One region of the Streptosporangium sp. NPDC048047 genome, then DNA from elsewhere that is predicted to be linked to it. Evidence: riboswitches for the same ligand, from Rfam matches in the RefSeq annotation. Region 1 holds a riboswitch; each other region holds the start of a gene.

The links. A riboswitch is a leader RNA that binds a small molecule or an ion and turns the genes downstream of it on or off. The one in region 1 is predicted to bind cyclic di-AMP.
Region 2: linked by a shared signal. The riboswitch ahead of AB0D67_RS04855 (hypothetical protein) and the one ahead of AB0D67_RS13415 (NlpC/P60 family protein) in region 1 are both predicted to bind cyclic di-AMP.
Region 3: linked by a shared signal. The riboswitch ahead of AB0D67_RS31930 (CHAP domain-containing protein) and the one ahead of AB0D67_RS13415 (NlpC/P60 family protein) in region 1 are both predicted to bind cyclic di-AMP.
Region 4: linked by a shared signal. The riboswitch ahead of AB0D67_RS37485 (hypothetical protein) and the one ahead of AB0D67_RS13415 (NlpC/P60 family protein) in region 1 are both predicted to bind cyclic di-AMP.

What each region holds. Positions count from the first base shown of each region.
Region 1 is NZ_JBEZNH010000012.1:63,907-67,677, reverse strand. Features, by position in the region: partial or broken gene AB0D67_RS13425 (hypothetical protein) at 1-47, opposite strand, end outside; gene AB0D67_RS13420 (amino-acid N-acetyltransferase) at 136-819, opposite strand; cyclic di-AMP (ydaO/yuaA leader) riboswitch at 1,157-1,310, shown strand; gene AB0D67_RS13415 (NlpC/P60 family protein) at 1,316-2,365, shown strand; gene AB0D67_RS13410 (LuxR C-terminal-related transcriptional regulator) at 2,561-2,809, opposite strand; gene lysX (bifunctional lysylphosphatidylglycerol synthetase/lysine--tRNA ligase LysX) at 3,500-3,771, opposite strand, start outside.
Region 2 is NZ_JBEZNH010000004.1:54,571-58,341, reverse strand. Features, by position in the region: gene AB0D67_RS04865 (hypothetical protein) at 1-106, shown strand, start outside; gene AB0D67_RS04860 (alpha/beta fold hydrolase) at 154-1,011, opposite strand; gene AB0D67_RS04855 (hypothetical protein) at 1,392-2,147, opposite strand; cyclic di-AMP (ydaO/yuaA leader) riboswitch at 2,391-2,535, opposite strand; gene AB0D67_RS04850 (DUF4253 domain-containing protein) at 2,803-3,630, opposite strand; gene AB0D67_RS04845 (LysR family transcriptional regulator) at 3,724-3,771, opposite strand, start outside.
Region 3 is NZ_JBEZNH010000055.1:19,081-22,851, reverse strand. Features, by position in the region: gene AB0D67_RS31940 (DUF6716 putative glycosyltransferase) at 1-614, opposite strand, end outside; gene AB0D67_RS31935 (hypothetical protein) at 626-1,663, opposite strand; cyclic di-AMP (ydaO/yuaA leader) riboswitch at 2,114-2,251, shown strand; gene AB0D67_RS31930 (CHAP domain-containing protein) at 2,270-2,956, shown strand; gene AB0D67_RS31925 (ABC transporter substrate-binding protein) at 3,426-3,771, shown strand, end outside.
Region 4 is NZ_JBEZNH010000090.1:1,929-5,699, reverse strand. Features, by position in the region: gene AB0D67_RS37495 (DeoR/GlpR family DNA-binding transcription regulator) at 1-409, shown strand, start outside; gene galT (galactose-1-phosphate uridylyltransferase) at 406-1,485, shown strand; cyclic di-AMP (ydaO/yuaA leader) riboswitch at 1,557-1,693, shown strand; gene AB0D67_RS37485 (hypothetical protein) at 1,735-2,679, shown strand; gene AB0D67_RS37480 (MarR family winged helix-turn-helix transcriptional regulator) at 2,735-3,265, opposite strand; gene AB0D67_RS37475 (site-2 protease family protein) at 3,332-3,771, opposite strand, start outside.

The DNA of each region.
Region 1 (3,771 bases):
TCGCGGTCGGGATCATCCTGCGGATACGGCGGCTGTCCGTTGGTCACCGCGTCACCTCACTTCGACTACGCATGCGGCGCATTCGAGACTCACATGCACGTTGCAGCACAAGGTATCGAGATAGTCGTCCGAGAGTCACCTTTTGTCACAGTCACAACTGCGGTCATCGCGCCTGACCTGGGGCGGCAGATGAAGCAGCATCCGCGTGTTCCCCAGGGTGTTCGGCTTCACGTGCTCCAGGTCGAGGAATTCGGCGACGCCCTCGTCGTAGGAGGCGAGCAACTCGGCGTAGACCTCGGGCGAGACGGGCGTGCCCTGGATCCGCCGGAAGCCGTGGCGCGCGAAGAAGTCGACCTCGAAGGTGAGGCAGAAGACCCTGCGCAGGCCGAGTTCGCCGGCCGTGCGGATCAGCGCCGAGACGATCATGTGGCCGATGCCCTGGCCCCGGCACGCCGGATCGACGGCGACGGTGCGGATCTCGGCGAGGTCCTCCCACAGGACGTGCAGCGCCCCGCAGCCCATGACGGCCCCGTCCCGCTCGGCCACCCAGAACTCCTGGACGTCCTCGTACAGGGTGACCGTGGCCTTCTCCAGCAGTCGCGGCCCGGCGCCGCCGTAGGTGTCGACCAGCCGCCGGATCGCCCGCACGTCCGGCGTGCGGGCGCGCCGGACCGTGACCTCGCCCGTGACCCCGCCGGTGGTCCCGGCTGTGGCTCCCGCCGTGGCCCCGGCCGTGACCCCGCTCGCCGACCCGGTCGTCGCCCCGGTCCCGTCCGTCAGGGCGTCCGCCGCCGGGGAGGGTTCCGCAACCTGCTCCATGACCGATCAGCGTACGTCCTCGGCACACCCCCATTACGGCCCAGCCGTAACTTCGGTCACAACGGCACCGCCCGGCTCCCGGTGTCACCCCCGTCGCGCCCGGCCGGAAACCCCGGTGACGGCGGCCATTCGCCCTCGGCATGGACCGGGGCCTGCGGCTACATGGGCGGTATGCCGCTCATAGCGACATGGATCCAGGTTGACAGGCATGAGGATCATGAAAGTATGTGATCTGCCTGTGACTTTCCGGTTGTGAAAGCTCTACCGACTTTGTGGTTCTGGTTGAGCATGAACCTCCAATTGCACTAATGTCCGTGCTCGATGTCAGCTTCCCCGAAAAGCTGACCCGCCGAATCCCCGGACCCGGGGAGCCGGGGACCCACCCTCCACGCGTCCCCAGGGGTGAATCCGAGCCGTCACCGGCGTGCTCGGTAGGGCTGCCTCCGGCCCGAACCCGTCAGCTAACCCGGCAGGCGGCCGAGAGAGGAGCCCGTTGGTGAAGCGCACGCCGCGCCGTGGCAGTGGACGTCCAGCCGGACCCGTCCCGATGCGGGAGCGCGTCTCCCGTCGCCTTTCCGGCCGGACGGCCTCCATCGGGCTCGCGTTCACCCTCCTCGCGGTCGGCGCTCCCATGACGTCCGCCGGTGCGGACCCGAAACCGGACCTCCGGCAGCTCGCCAAGCAGGTCGAGAAGCTCCACGTCGAGGTCGAGACGCTCGCCGAGCAGTACAACGGCGCACGCGTGAAGCTCAAGCAGGCGCAGCGCGCCGCCGAGGTGGCCAAGAAGAACCTGTCCACCAGTGAGACGGAGCTGGAGTCCCGGCGCACCAAGGCGACCCTCCTCGCGCAGAGCACCTACATGTCGGGGGGCCTGGGCTCCACGCTCGCCTTCACCCAGTCGAGCGACCCCGACACCTTCCTCGACCAGGCCGCCACCAGCTACGCCCTCCAGCAGCGGCAGAGCGAGGAGGTCGCCCAGGTCGCCCAGGCGCTCAAGGTCGCCGAGCAGGCCCGGGCCAGCGCCAGCGCCCGGTCCGCCGAGGTCAAGAAGCTGCTGGGCGAGCTCGGCGACAAGCGTTCCAAGATCGAACGCCTGGTCGGCAAGCTGGAGGGCAACCTCTACCGGGAGGTCCGCGACCGCGCCCAGGGCATGCAGGGCCGGGCGACCAGGCTCACCGTTCCGGTCGTGGGCCAGGGCAAGGCGGCCGAGGCGGTGCGCTGGGCGCTCACCCAGCAGCTCAAGCCGTACGTCTGGGGCGCCGAGGGACCCAACTCCTTCGACTGCTCGGGGCTGGTCCTGTGGGCCTACCAGAAGGTCGGCATCAGCCTGCCCCACTACACCGGTGACCAGTGGACCGCCGGCACCCACGTCTCCCGCGACCAACTGCGCCCCGGCGACCTGGTCTTCTTCTACAGCGACCTGCATCACGTCGGGATCTACCTCGGCGCCGGCCTGATGATCCACGCCCCGCAGACCGGTGACGTGGTCCGCATCGCCCCCATGGGCAACCGGCCCTTCGCCGGGGGCGTGCGCGTCGCCGACTGAATCCGGCCGGCGTACGGCCGGACCGGACGGACCCGGGCACACGATCAGCAGGGTGCCCGGCCTGACCCGACGGGCGTATGACCGGCCGGATGCACGAACCGGCCGGACGGACACACGACCAGCAGGGTGCACGGCCTGACCGGGCGGACCACGACCGGTCGGCCGGTGCACGGCGGACCGGCCGGGTGTACGGCGTCAGATCAGGCGGCGGCGGGCGGCCCAGGCCACCGCCTCGATCGCGGTGGCCACGCCGATGCGGTCACAGATCCCGCGCAGCCTGCGCCGGACCGTCCGGCCGCTGATGTCGAGGCGGCGGCCCACCCTGTCGACGGTGACGCCCTTGGCCAGCTCGGCCAGGAGCACGAGGTCCTCCTCGCTGAGATCGATATCCTCAGTGCCCGGAAGACTTTCGCCGCGGCGGGAATCCACTTCCGGATATGCCATCTAGCAACTCCCCCCGCAACGGGACTCAGGCGTGAGCACGCTGGAATCGATGTCGCCCGTCAGGAACGGTAAACGCCCCGTTCAAAGGTCGTCAAGCTCTGCTCTTCATAGAGATGGCCCACACTATTGACAGAGTGGGCGTTACATGAAGTACTCATGATATGTCGGGCCCATTGTGATTAAGCGGCTGCCGAGCCGGAGGGCGCGCCGCCGGACCGCCGTCGCGCCCGGGGCCCGCGCCAGGCGTGTCCGCGGTCTGTCCGCAGCCTGCCCGCGACATGAGCCGAGGTCATCACCGTGATCCGCCCCGGAGCCGCACCGTGGGGCCATGCCGTGGACCGTTCCGTGGGCCACCGCGGGTCCTCCGCCGGGACGAGCCGTACGGCCGGCGCCCGCCGCATTTCCCGCAGAAAACGATCGGCCCGGCGGGCGTCGCGCATCCCGTCGACCGCGGCCCCCGGCCACGCCCCTGACGGCACCGAGAAAATCATCGGGCAATGGCCGTCGGATGAAACCGGCTTTCCGGCATTCCGCGAGGAGCCGATCGCCGGCCGCCCGGATCATCGGGGAAATGGCGTCTCCGCTCAGCGGGAGGAACGGAACGAGCCCGCGATCCACGGGGACCGCGGGCTCGTCGGGCGAGGCCGGAGGGCCTGGCGGACCGGGCCCGCGGGGCGGGCCCGGTGACGCTCAGCCGGTGGGCTTCACCAGCGGGAACAGAATGGTGTCGCGGATGTTCTTGCCGGTGAAGGCCATGACGAGGCGGTCCACACCGACCCCCACGCCGCCGGTGGGCGGCATGCCGTACTCCAGGGCGGTGAGGAAGTCCTCGTCGAGCTGCATGGCCTCGGGGTCGCCGCCCGCGGCGAGCAGCGACTGCTCGGTGAGGCGGCGGCGCTGCTCGATCGGGTCGCTCAGCTCCGAGTAGCCGGTGCCGAGCTCGGTGCCGAACCCGATGAGGT
Region 2 (3,771 bases), on a different contig from region 1:
GAGCGGCAAGGGTCTCTTCCTGTACCTGGCGCTGGACCGCAACCGGGGCAACCTGGCGCTGGCCCGGCACACCCTGCGGATGATCGAGGAGAGACTCGAGGTCTGATCCTCCGGTACGGCTCCGCGCACCGGGAGCGCGGGCCGTACCGGAGCTCACCGCTCGGCGGAGGCGGTGAGCTCACCGATCGCGTCGGCGAAGGCCGGCCAGAGCAGGCGCGGCAGGTCGTGGCCCATGCCGGGGAAGGTGACCAGCCTGGCGCCGGGGATCGCGTCCGCCGTGGCGATCCCCCCGGCCACCGGGATGAGCTGGTCGGCCTCGCCGTGCAGTACGAGGGTGGGTACGGTGATCTTCCCGAGCAGCGCCGTACGGTCGCCCGAGGCCAGGATCGCGGCGAGCTGCCGGGCGGTCCCGGCCGGGTCGAGGCCGCGGTCGTAGCTGAGTTCGGTGATCTGGGCGACGCGCTCGCGGTCCATCCGGTATCCGGGGGATCCGAGGATCTCCCAGGTGCTCAGCGCCTGACGGATCGCGGCCTCGCGGTCGGGCGGCGGCGGCGCCATGAGCACCGCCATCGCCGCCTCGGTGGGCGGGGCGACCGCGTGGCCGGGGGTGGACATGATCGAGGTGAGGCTCCGCACCCGGCGCGGATGGCCGATCGCCATCGCCTGGGCGATCATGCCGCCCATCGAGGCGCCGACCACGTGGGCCGACTCCCAGCCGAGCGCGTCGAGCAGCCCGGCGGCGTCGTCGACCATGTCGTCGAGCAGGTAGGGGGCCCGGCCGCCGCCGAGGGCGGGCGCCCCGGCGTCGTTCAGGTGGGTGGACTCGCCGGCGTCGCGGTTGTCGAACCGCACCACGTGGTGCCCGCGGCCGGCGAGCAGCTCGCAGAACTCCTCGTCCCAGTGGATCATCTGGGCGCCGAGGCCCATGATCAGCAGAAGCGGCCGGTCGCCGGGAGACCCGAAGGTCTCATAGGCGATCTCGATGCCGTTGGCCCGGACGCGCGTCGTCATGTCGCTCCCTCTCCCCCATCCGTCCGCGGGCGGGCCGGGTGGCCGCCCGGACGGCTCCCGCCGCCTGGAGATGACGGACCGGTAACCCGGAACAGAATGTCATTCTGCCCAGGTCGGGGCAAGGCATCCCCGCACCGAAGGGCCGGAGAGCGAAAAGCAGGAGCGGACGCCCTGCGCCGGCGTCCGCTCCCGTGTCCAGGAAAGTCTGAGGTGAAGCTCTTCGCCTCCGGCCGTCACGGCCTGACCGAGCCGTCACGGCCCGGTGGAACCTTTATGACCCGGTGAGCCGTCACGGCCCGATGGTGCCGCACTGGCGCGGGGCGGCGTCGTGACGGTCCGGCGGCGCCGCCGTGATGGTGCGGCGGCGCCGTTCCGGCCGGTTACGGCTTGACGGTGATCTGGACCGGCTTGGCCGGGTCGCCGTCCCGCTTGCCCCAGGCACCGGTGGAGAAGGGGACCGGGTCGTTCTTCTTGCCCGGACCGTCGCCCCACTTGGTGATGACGTAGTCGACCTTGATGTGGCCCATGCCGCCGTTGCCGTCCACGCCGAGGGTGCCGGGGTTGAACGTGCCGCCGGTCAGGTCGGCGAAGGTCTTGGCGTCGAGGTCGATCATGACGCCGCTGCTGGAGGGGACACCGGGGCCGCGGTCGCCGACGAAGAACTTGGCCTTCTTGCCCTTGTAGATGACGTAGCCCTCGGTGAACAGCGGCCAGCTCGGGCTGGCGATCATGCCCTTCTGCATCGGCTTGCCACTGGCGGGGAGGCCGGTGTCACCGGCGCGGCCGGAGGAGTCGTCCCAGAAGTAGGAGGCCTTGGTCTGGCCCTTCAGCATGACGGTCTTGGTGACCTTCTGCGGCTTGGCGGGGGCGGCCTGCTCCGGCGCGGCGGCCTGCTCGGGAGCGGCGGCGGCCTTCGGCGCGGCGGCCTGGGCGGGGGCGGCCTCGGGGACCGCGGCCGCGACCGGCTCGCTCACCGCGGTGACCCCGGTGCCGGCCGCCGAGGCGGCGGGCGCGTCCCGGTCGGCCGAGGGGAGGGCCGAGACGGCGGCGGCGGAGGCGAGGAGCCCGGCGCCGACGAGGCCGGCGACGGCGTAGCGGGTCTTGCGGGCGGACGTGCGGGGATCCAGGGAAGGCATGAGGAAACGAACTCTTTCGCGAGGGAACGGGGCAGCCGGACGCCATGCGTGAAGGGAGGCATCGGCGGGGTCGCGCTCACAGGGAAGAAGAGGCGCAGGGGTGGATCAGGTGGCGCTACACGGAGCGCTGGGGGATGCCGCGACCGATCGCGGCGGAAGAACCCAGGGGATGTGAAAGTCTCAGAGGACCGGCAGCGAAATGCTGCATACCGGTACGAAGGTGGCGCGGTCTCCCACTGAGGGATCTCCTCTCCATCTCGTCTACCGGGTTAGCTGACGGGTTCGGGCGGTGGAGTGCCCTACCACCGCGTTCGCGGCGGATTCACCCCGGAAGGTGGGTCCCCGGCTCCCATACCATGACGGCTTCGGGATTCGACGTCGGCCCGGTCGCCCCCTCGGATGAGGGTGCAGGTCACCTGCCGATGACTAGGACACTACCGGGCAAATCAGACAAAGCAAAGCAGAACCCATGGAATGACCAGAAGATCTACCTTCTATGGCCAAGAAAGGGCACATGATCCGGTTCATCGGCCCCTGAACCGGCGCCGACCAGGGCGTACACGCCGCGGCGAATTACATACGGGTGATTCACCGCCGCCATTTCCCGCGGCCCGCGGTCCCGCCCGGAACCCCGGGAAACGGCCGCCCGCCCCGGTCAGTCCCACCAGAACGACCAGGCGTTCCTGCCCATGATCTGCTCGGCGTAGCCGGCGAGCGTGCCGGCGCTGTAGACGACGCTGTCCGGGCAGAACGTCCAGTGCTCCGCCGCGACGTGCAGGGCGTGCTCCGCCGTCGTGGGGGGCGCCGCGACGCTCAGGTCGAGGGTGTTGAAACCCACGCCCACCAGCCGCGCCCCGAACCGCTCCTCCCAGCTCCGCACCACGGCGGCCAGCGGGACCATCCACTCGTTGTGGTTCAGCGCGCCCTGCCACCCCATGACGGCCAGCGCGTCGGCCCCCCGGTCGACGGCCACCAGGCCCAGGGGGGTCCTGCGCTCGGCGACCAGCCCGGCGTACCAGTCGGCGACCACGTCGGGGTCGGTGGCGAGCCTGCCCGCGGGGGCCGGACCCGGGCACCGCGCGCCGAACGGGGCCAGCAGCTCCAGCTGCTCGGCGTCCGCCCTCTCGGTCCAGTCGGCCCAGACCTCCGCCATGAAGGCGGCGGTGTGATAGTTGTCGATCTCCTCCACCGTGTCCGGGGCGATCTGCCCGGACGACCACGGCTGGACGGAGTCCTCCAGCAGCAACGGCCACAGGCCCGAGCGCGGGTGCTCGGCCCGCAGGCCGGACCACAGCCCGGCGGAGACCGGCTCGTCACTGAGCCAGAACGCCGGACGATAACCGACCATCAGCTGGGAGTAGCCGGGGTCGGGCCACACCACGTCGCCTGGAGGCAGCTCGACCGAGAGCGCCCGCCCCTCACCGCCGCCGGCGAACAGCTGGCCCAGCAACGGCGGAAGTTGCTCCCGCTCGCAATCGCTCATCCCTGTCGATCCGATCCTGACCACGGACCAATTTTGGCCTGTCAGGCGGCGGGAGGACAGTTCTCCCCCCAGCACGGCCGAAAAACACCGCGTTCACGGCCCTCGCGGGGAGGGCCGAGGGGCCGTCGCGGGCTCCGCGAG
Region 3 (3,771 bases), on a different contig from region 1:
ACCACGACGTCCAGGTCCGGCCGCCGCCCGGCCAGATCCGCCAGGGACAGCAGGATCCGTTCCCGGTCCTCTCTGCGCCTGGGCACCTTGGCCTGGGCGGCGAACACCACGCGGTCGCGCGGCCCGGCGGGGGGCGGGGCCTGCCCCGCGGGCAGGAACGGCAGCCGGGCCAGGCCGACCGCGCCGCCGCCGCCCAGCCTCCGGCCGAGTTCGGTGAACTCCGCCACCTCCCGGCCGCTGTGCAGGACGAACAGGTCGCAGCCGCTGCGGAACAGCCATGCCTTCTCGGTGGCGGGGACGGAGATGCCGGGCAGCCCGGAGACGAACACCGGCCTGGGCGAGAGGCCGGCGAGCACCTCACCGACCAGCACGTCAACCACCGGGCCGGTGCAGGCGGCCAGCACCGCGTCGGGCCGCAGCCGTTCGGCCGCCCGGCGCAGCGCCCGCGCCGACAGCACGGGAGGGTCGGCGGCCACCCCGGTGACGGCCGCGCGGATCTGCGCCGGCGAGGGCGCGATGGGGGTACGGATCACCGCGAGCTCCGCCGTACAGCCGCCGGGAAGGCCCGCGAGCAGGTGGGCGGCCCACTTCAGATAGGAATCCGAGTCGGCCACGGCCAGGACCTTCACTTTTTGACTCCGGTGTCGTGAGGAGCGGACATCGACAGGTGTGAGCGGAGGGAGGGCACCGCCAGGGCGGTCCACCAGTCGTCGGGGACGTCCACCGCCTCCACGGTGACGCCCCGGGGTGCCAGCAGGACCCGTAGCGAGGTGACGGCGGTGGACGGCAGGCTGAGCACCCGCTGCCCGGCGTCCAGTCCCCGCAGGGTCATCTCGGCGGGGGCCCCGGCGTCGTAGACGGTGACGCCGGGCTGCGCGCCGATCCGTTCGAGGTCGCCGGGGTCCTCCCGGCGGTGCGGGAAATAGGCCATCGGCCCGGCCGCGCCCACCCCGGCGAGCCAGGTGAGGTAGCGGTCGCGGTGGATCAGGCCGTTGCGCACCAGTGAGGTGCCGAGGACGACCGTGGGCTCCTGCGGCCGGGGCCGGCGCAGTGGCTGCGCGCGCAGCCAGGTGAAGTCGTGGACGACCAGTTCGGCTCCCCTGCCGCGTACGGCGCGCGCCAGGTCGTCCGGGACGGGCATCGCGGTGAAGACCGTCAGCCGGCCCGACCGGGCGGCCGAGCGCAGTCGCAGACCGGCCGCCGCGCCGAGGACGGAGCGCGACGGGCCCGCGGTGGCCCGGGCCCGTAGCAGCGGCCTGCCGGGGGGCCCGGCGAGCAGTTCCAGGAGCCTGATCGTGGCCAGCCCGTCGTCGACGACCACGATCCGTCCGGGGAGTGCGGTGAGCCAGCGGGCCTGGACCCGGCCGGAGAAGGCGTCGCCGATCACCCAGGTGATGCCCCGCCGGGGCCTGGGCGGCCCGGGGGCCGGGTCGGCCTGTTCCAGCCCCGGGGGAAGGACGAGGCGGGACAGTTCCCGGCGGGTGGCGGTCAGCGGGCGCGAGCCGGCACGGGGTACCACCCGGACGGGGGCGCCGAGCAGCCCGGCGTGGCAGGCCTCGACCACGCAGAGCAGTTGCAGGGGGGACTCCGCCCAGGCGATGGCCGAAGGCTGTTCCCGCGCGTGGTCCCGCCCCTCCTCCACGCCGGGCGATGACCCGTTCACGATCGCCTCACCGTAACCGTGACGCCTTACGCGGCCGGGAACCGCGGATGAACATCCGAGCACGCGCGCCCGGCGACGTGACGCCCGGCAAGGCGCTGAACAGGTAAAACGATCCCCCTTTAAAAAGATCTACGTTAGGGGGCGATTCAGCCGGGAAGAACCGTTCGTCGCGCCGGGGCGTCGCCGGTTCCGCGGTGCGGAAATCCCTGTGCCGCAAGGGTTTGCGGCTTTTGCGAAAGCCTTTGGCCCGAAGTCGCCGATCTTCGGACCGAGAAGCCGGCGATCACCGATATTCGGCGTTTTCCCAAGTAAAGGCAATGCGGGAGCTTGCAATCGGCCTGGAGCAGCACGTACGTTCTACTCGTTCGCGATGAGTACCGAGGTCCACAGACCCATCTCTCGTCGACACATTGCCCGACCGCGCATCATCACGACGGATCACTCCGTCGATGGGCGCGGCCGCCGAATCCGCGGCTCTCGCGGAACCGGGGAACCACTTCATGGGGTGAATCAGCGCGTTCGCGCGCCGTAGGGCACTTCCCAGCCCGAACCCGTCAGCTAACCCGGTAGGCGGCATGGAAGCGACGCAAGGAGCCGAACTCTCCCATGGCCAAGAACCGCCTCACCCCCGGGAAGCACAGCCTGGTCCGCGCCCTCGTGGGCGCGTCCATCGTCCTCGCCGGCGGTGCCGTGACCACCGTTCCCGCCCTCGCCGACAGCCACGCCTCCGGCCCGCAGGCCGGGTCCGTCACCGAGAACGCCGCGGCCTCGTCCGAGACCCAGGCCCAGAACCTGCCCAAGGTCAGCGCCCAGCAGGTCCTCGACATCGCCGCCCAGCAGATCGGCGTCTCGGAGAACGCCGCCGGCGGCGGCACCAAGTTCCATGCCTGGTACCTCTCCAGCCAGCGCGCGAAGGAGACCGTCGCCCGCGACGGCGGCAGGATCCAGGACTACGCCAACGCCCCCTGGTGCGCGATGTTCGTCTCCTGGGTCGGCGAGCAGGCCGGTATCCGGCCCACCATGGGCTGGGACGCCTACACCGTCAGCTACGCCAAGTGGTTCGCCGACAACGGACGCTGGGGTCAGACCCCGAAGCCCGGCGCCGTGGTCTTCTTCGACTGGGGCGGCAGCAAGGACATCGACGCCATCGACCACGTGGGTCTCGTCAAGAAGGACAACGGCGACGGCACGATCACCACGATCGAGGGCAACACCGGCAACGGCAAGGTCGAGGAGCGTGTCCGGCCGGTCGCCCAGGTCGACGGCTACGGATACCCGGCCTACAACGGCTGACGGACGACTCCGGTCTTCCGTTCCCCTCTCCCCTTCCCTCGTCCGCTCCCGTCCCTCCGGGAGCGGCGAGGACCGGCGGACGACGGACGGCGACCCGGCACGACCGGGTCGCCGTTTCGGCTTTCCGGCCGGGACCTTATCGCCGCGAGGAAGGGCCGGACGATCCCCGATGCACTGGATGATCCCGGTTGGTGAGCGTTCGCCGCGTCGTGTCATGTTGGGGTGGGAGCGCTCCCAAGCGCCCGATCGCACAGTTTGTCACCTTAACGACTGTTCGCCGAGCTGAAACACCCGCGATGTAACGGTTACGTTTCGGCATATTGACGCGCCGGTTGCCCATCGTCCAGTCTTCGTGGGAGCGCTCCCAAAAGCTGCCCGCGCGCAACCCATCGCCGATCGCGTTCGTCGGGGGCCGGTTCGCGATGTCACCTCCCAATCGATTCGGGCGACCACCTGAGAGGGGTCCGGAATGTTGAACACCAAGCGACACGGCAAGCTCGCCGCCGTCGTGGTGATGACCGCCGCAGCACTGGCGGTCACCTCCTGTAGTTCGAGTGAGCCCGCCAAGAACACGGCCGCCTCGGGCGGCTCGGCCTCCGAGCCGGTGACCATCACCGTGCAGACCTTCGGCGGCGGCGCGAACTTCGGCTACAAGAAGGCCGTCGAGACCTGGAACGCGTCCCACCCGAACATCCAGATCAAGCACGAGAACCCGACCGACCGGTTCGAGGACGTCTTCCTGCCCCAGCTCCTGCAGCGCCTGCAGGCCGGCAGCGGCGCGGCCGACGTGGTCGGCATCGACGAGGGCGCGATGG
Region 4 (3,771 bases), on a different contig from region 1:
CCACCGCTCCCCCCGCGCCGACCGCACCGTCGTGCTGACCGGCGGCGTCCGCACGCCCTCCGACGCGCTGGTCGGCCCGGTCGCGGTCGCGGCGATCCGTAGGCTGCACGTGGACACCCTCTTCCTCGGCGTGCACGGGATGAGCGTGCGCGCCGGGTTCACCACGCCCAACCTGCTGGAGGCCGAGACCGACCGCGAGCTGGTCGCCTCGGCGCACCGGCTGGTGGTGCCGGCCGACCACACCAAGTGGGACACGGTCGGCATCAGCACGATCGCCGGGCTGGCCGAGGCGCACGTCGTGGTCAGCGACTCCGGCCTGCCGGAGGAGGCCCGCGAGGAGCTGGCGTCCCAGGTGGGCGAACTGATCATCACCGACCCCCACCAGCGGAACGAGACGGTGAGCTCATGAAACGCACGATCACCCACCTGGCCGACGGCCGCGAGCTGCTCTACTTCGACCGGCGGGACGACGCCGACCGGAGCGCGGCCGACCTGCGCGACCTGCCGCCCCGTCCCCCGGCCTCCGAGCTGCGCTACGACCCTCTCACCGAGGAGTGGATCGCGGTGGCCGGGCACCGCCAGAGCCGCACGTTCCTGCCTCCGGCCGACGAGTGCCCGCTGTGCCCCTCGGCCCCCGGCCGGCTCACCGAGATCCCCTCATCCGACTACGACGTCGTGGTCTTCGAGAACCGCTTCCCGTCCTTCTCCGGCCAGCCGGTCGACGCCGTTCCGGTCGGCGGGCTGAGCGAGGTCCGCCCGGGGACCGGGCGGTGCGAGGTGGTGTGCTTCACCTCCGACCACGGCTCCTCCTTCTCGCGGCTGTCCCCCGAGCAGGTCGATCTGGTCATGGAGGCGTGGATCGACCGTACGGCGGAGCTGTCGGCGCTGCCCGGGGTGGAGCAGGTCTTCTGCTTCGAGAACCGGGGCCCCGAGATCGGCATCACCCTGGCCCACCCGCACGGCCAGATCTACGCCTACCCCTACGTGACCCCCCGGACCCGGCTGTCCCTGGAGGCGGCCGAGCGGCACCGGAGGCGGACCGGCGGCAACCTGTTCGCCGACGTGCTGGCCGCCGAGCGGGAGGCGGGCGTCCGCGTGGTCGCCGCCAACGAGCACTGGACGGCGTTCGTGCCGGCCGCGGCGCGCTGGCCGGTCGAGGTCCACCTCTACCCCCATCGCCGGGTTCCCGGCCTGGGGTCGCTGGAGGCCGCCGAGCGGGCGGCGTTCGGCCCCCTGTACACCCGGGTGCTGCGCGCCCTGGACGGGTTCTTCGGTGTGCCCCTGCCGTACGTGGCGGCCTGGCACCAGGCGCCGGTGCACACCGGCCGGGATCTGTCGTACGCCCACCTGGAGGTGTTCAGCATCCGCCGGGCGCCCGACAAGCTGAAGTATCTGGCCGGGTCGGAGTCCGCCATGGGCGCCTTCGTCAACGACGTGCTGCCGGAGGACACGGCCCGCCGTCTGCGGTCCCTGGTCGGGGAATGACCGGCGGACGGTCACGGGACGGGGTCGCGTGACCGTCCGTTTACCATTACTATCCTCACCCATTGGACTTAATGTCCGATATGCCTAATTCCGGGTGCGTCGCCCGGGAGCCGGGGAACCACCGCACCCGGGGTGAATCCACTTCGGTGGAAGGGCTCTCTCCCGCCCGAACCCGTCAGCTAACCCGGTAGGCGGTAGGAGAGGAGAGCCGTGGCGGCCCCGTCCCCCACGTCCCGTCGCCGTGCGGCCATGACCGTCTCCGCGGTCTCGGCCCTGGTGTTCGTCCTCGCCGGCGGGCCCGCCGGCGCCGACCCCAAGCCGTCCGAGTCCGAACTGCGCGCCGACCTGGCGAAGCTCACCGAGAAGGTCGACGGGCTCATCGAGGACTACGCGGCCAAACGGGAGTCGCTGCGCGAGGCCCGGCAGGCCGAGAGCCGGGCCAGGGCCGCCCTGGCCGAGGCCGAACGCGCCTACGCGGAGGCCAGGAAGCAGGTCGCCGGCATCGCCAGCCTCCAGTACCAGGGCGGCCAGCAGGGGGGCGGGAGCGACCTGCCCTCCCTGCTGACCGCCCCCCGGATGGACGGCGCGGCGGTCACCGCCCAGCTCGCCGCCCAGCAGGGCGCGCACCTCCGGACCTTCGCCCAGAGCCGGGACCTGCGCGGCCGGGCGGCCGAGGAGGCCGCCCGGCTCACCGGCCGGATCGCCGAGGAGGGTGACGCCGTGGCCGCCCGGCGCCGCGACGCCGAGAAGGCCATCGCGGACATCAGGCGGAAGCTCGACGCGCTCGTCCCCGTGGGCTCGGGCCGGCGCACCGACGGCAGCTGGGCGCCCCAGCTGCCCACCGGCTCCGACAACATCACCGACCGCACCCGGATCATGCGCGAGGCGGTCGGGAAGCGGTTCACCCTCCCCTACGAGGTCGGCTGCTACCGCTCGGAGAACGACGGCGGCGAGCACCCGCTGGGCCGGGCCTGCGACTTCATGATGAGCACCGGCGGATCGACGCCCACGGCGGGCCACGTCGGGCTCGGCGACGAGATCGCCGCCTGGGCCCTCAAGAACAGGACCCGGCTCGGGGTGAAGTACGTGATCTGGCGTCAGCGGATCAACAGCGGCACCGGCTGGCACGCCATGTCCGACCGCGGCGGCGTCACCGCCAACCACTTCGACCACGTCCACATCTCGATGCACTGACGGACCCGGCCGGACGTCTCCCGGCGTACCGACGGACCCGGCGGGATCGGCGGCGTCACGGGCGGGTGACGGCCACGTCCGTCGTCCCCGCCGCCTCGGCGACCATCCGGTCCAGGCCGGCCAGGTCGGCCGGGCGGGCGACGGCCGCCTCTGCGAAACGGGCGAGCAGCCGGGCGAACGCCTCGCGGTCGGCCTCCGTCCAGTCGGCGATCAGGCCGTCCAGGTAGGTCCGCCGGTAGCGGACGACCACCTCCAGCACCCGGCGGCCACGCTCGCTCAGCACGAGACGGGCCCGCCGGGCGTCCACCGCCGACTCCTCCCGTGCCACCAGACCCGCGCCGATCGCGTCGTTGACGAGCCTGCTGGCGGTGGACGGGTCCACGTCGAGCTGCTCGGCGACGGCGCCCACGGTCACCTCGGGGACGTCCAGGCTCAGCTTGTGCACCGCGTGCACGACCATCACGTTCGACATCTGCACCGGCCGGGGCGGCTCACCCGCCCGGCGGCCACGCAGCGGCCGGGCCCAGATCCGGCGCAGCCGGAACAGCGCCACGTCGATCGCCGCTCCCGGCGTCCGGTCGTTCACGGCGTACCCCTACGGCGGGTACGGCCCGCCCGCGGCGCGCCGTACGGGACGGATGGTCACGAAAGATCAACCCAGCAGGCGGATCGGGTTGAAGACGTCGGCGTACGCCAGCAGGCCGGCCATGACGATCATCACCAGGGCGATGGCGTAGGTGAGCGGGAGCGCCTTGGCGATGTCCACGTGGGAGGGGGCGGGACGGCGCGTCACACGGGCGAAGCCCCGCTTCAGGCCCTCCCACAGCCCGCCGGCGATGTGGCCGCCGTCCAGCGGGAGCAGCGGGATCAGGTTGAACATGCCGATCGCCAGGTTGAAGACGGCCAGCAGGTTGATGAAGATGACGACCTTGCTCTCCAGCGGGGCCGAGGAGGCCACGATCTCCCCGCCCATGCGGCCGACGCCGACGATGCCCACCGGGCCGTTCTTGTCGCGCTCCTGGCCGGAGAAGGCGGCGTTCCAGACGCCGACCATCTTCTCCGGGAAGCGCAGCAGCGCGCCCGCCGTCAGCG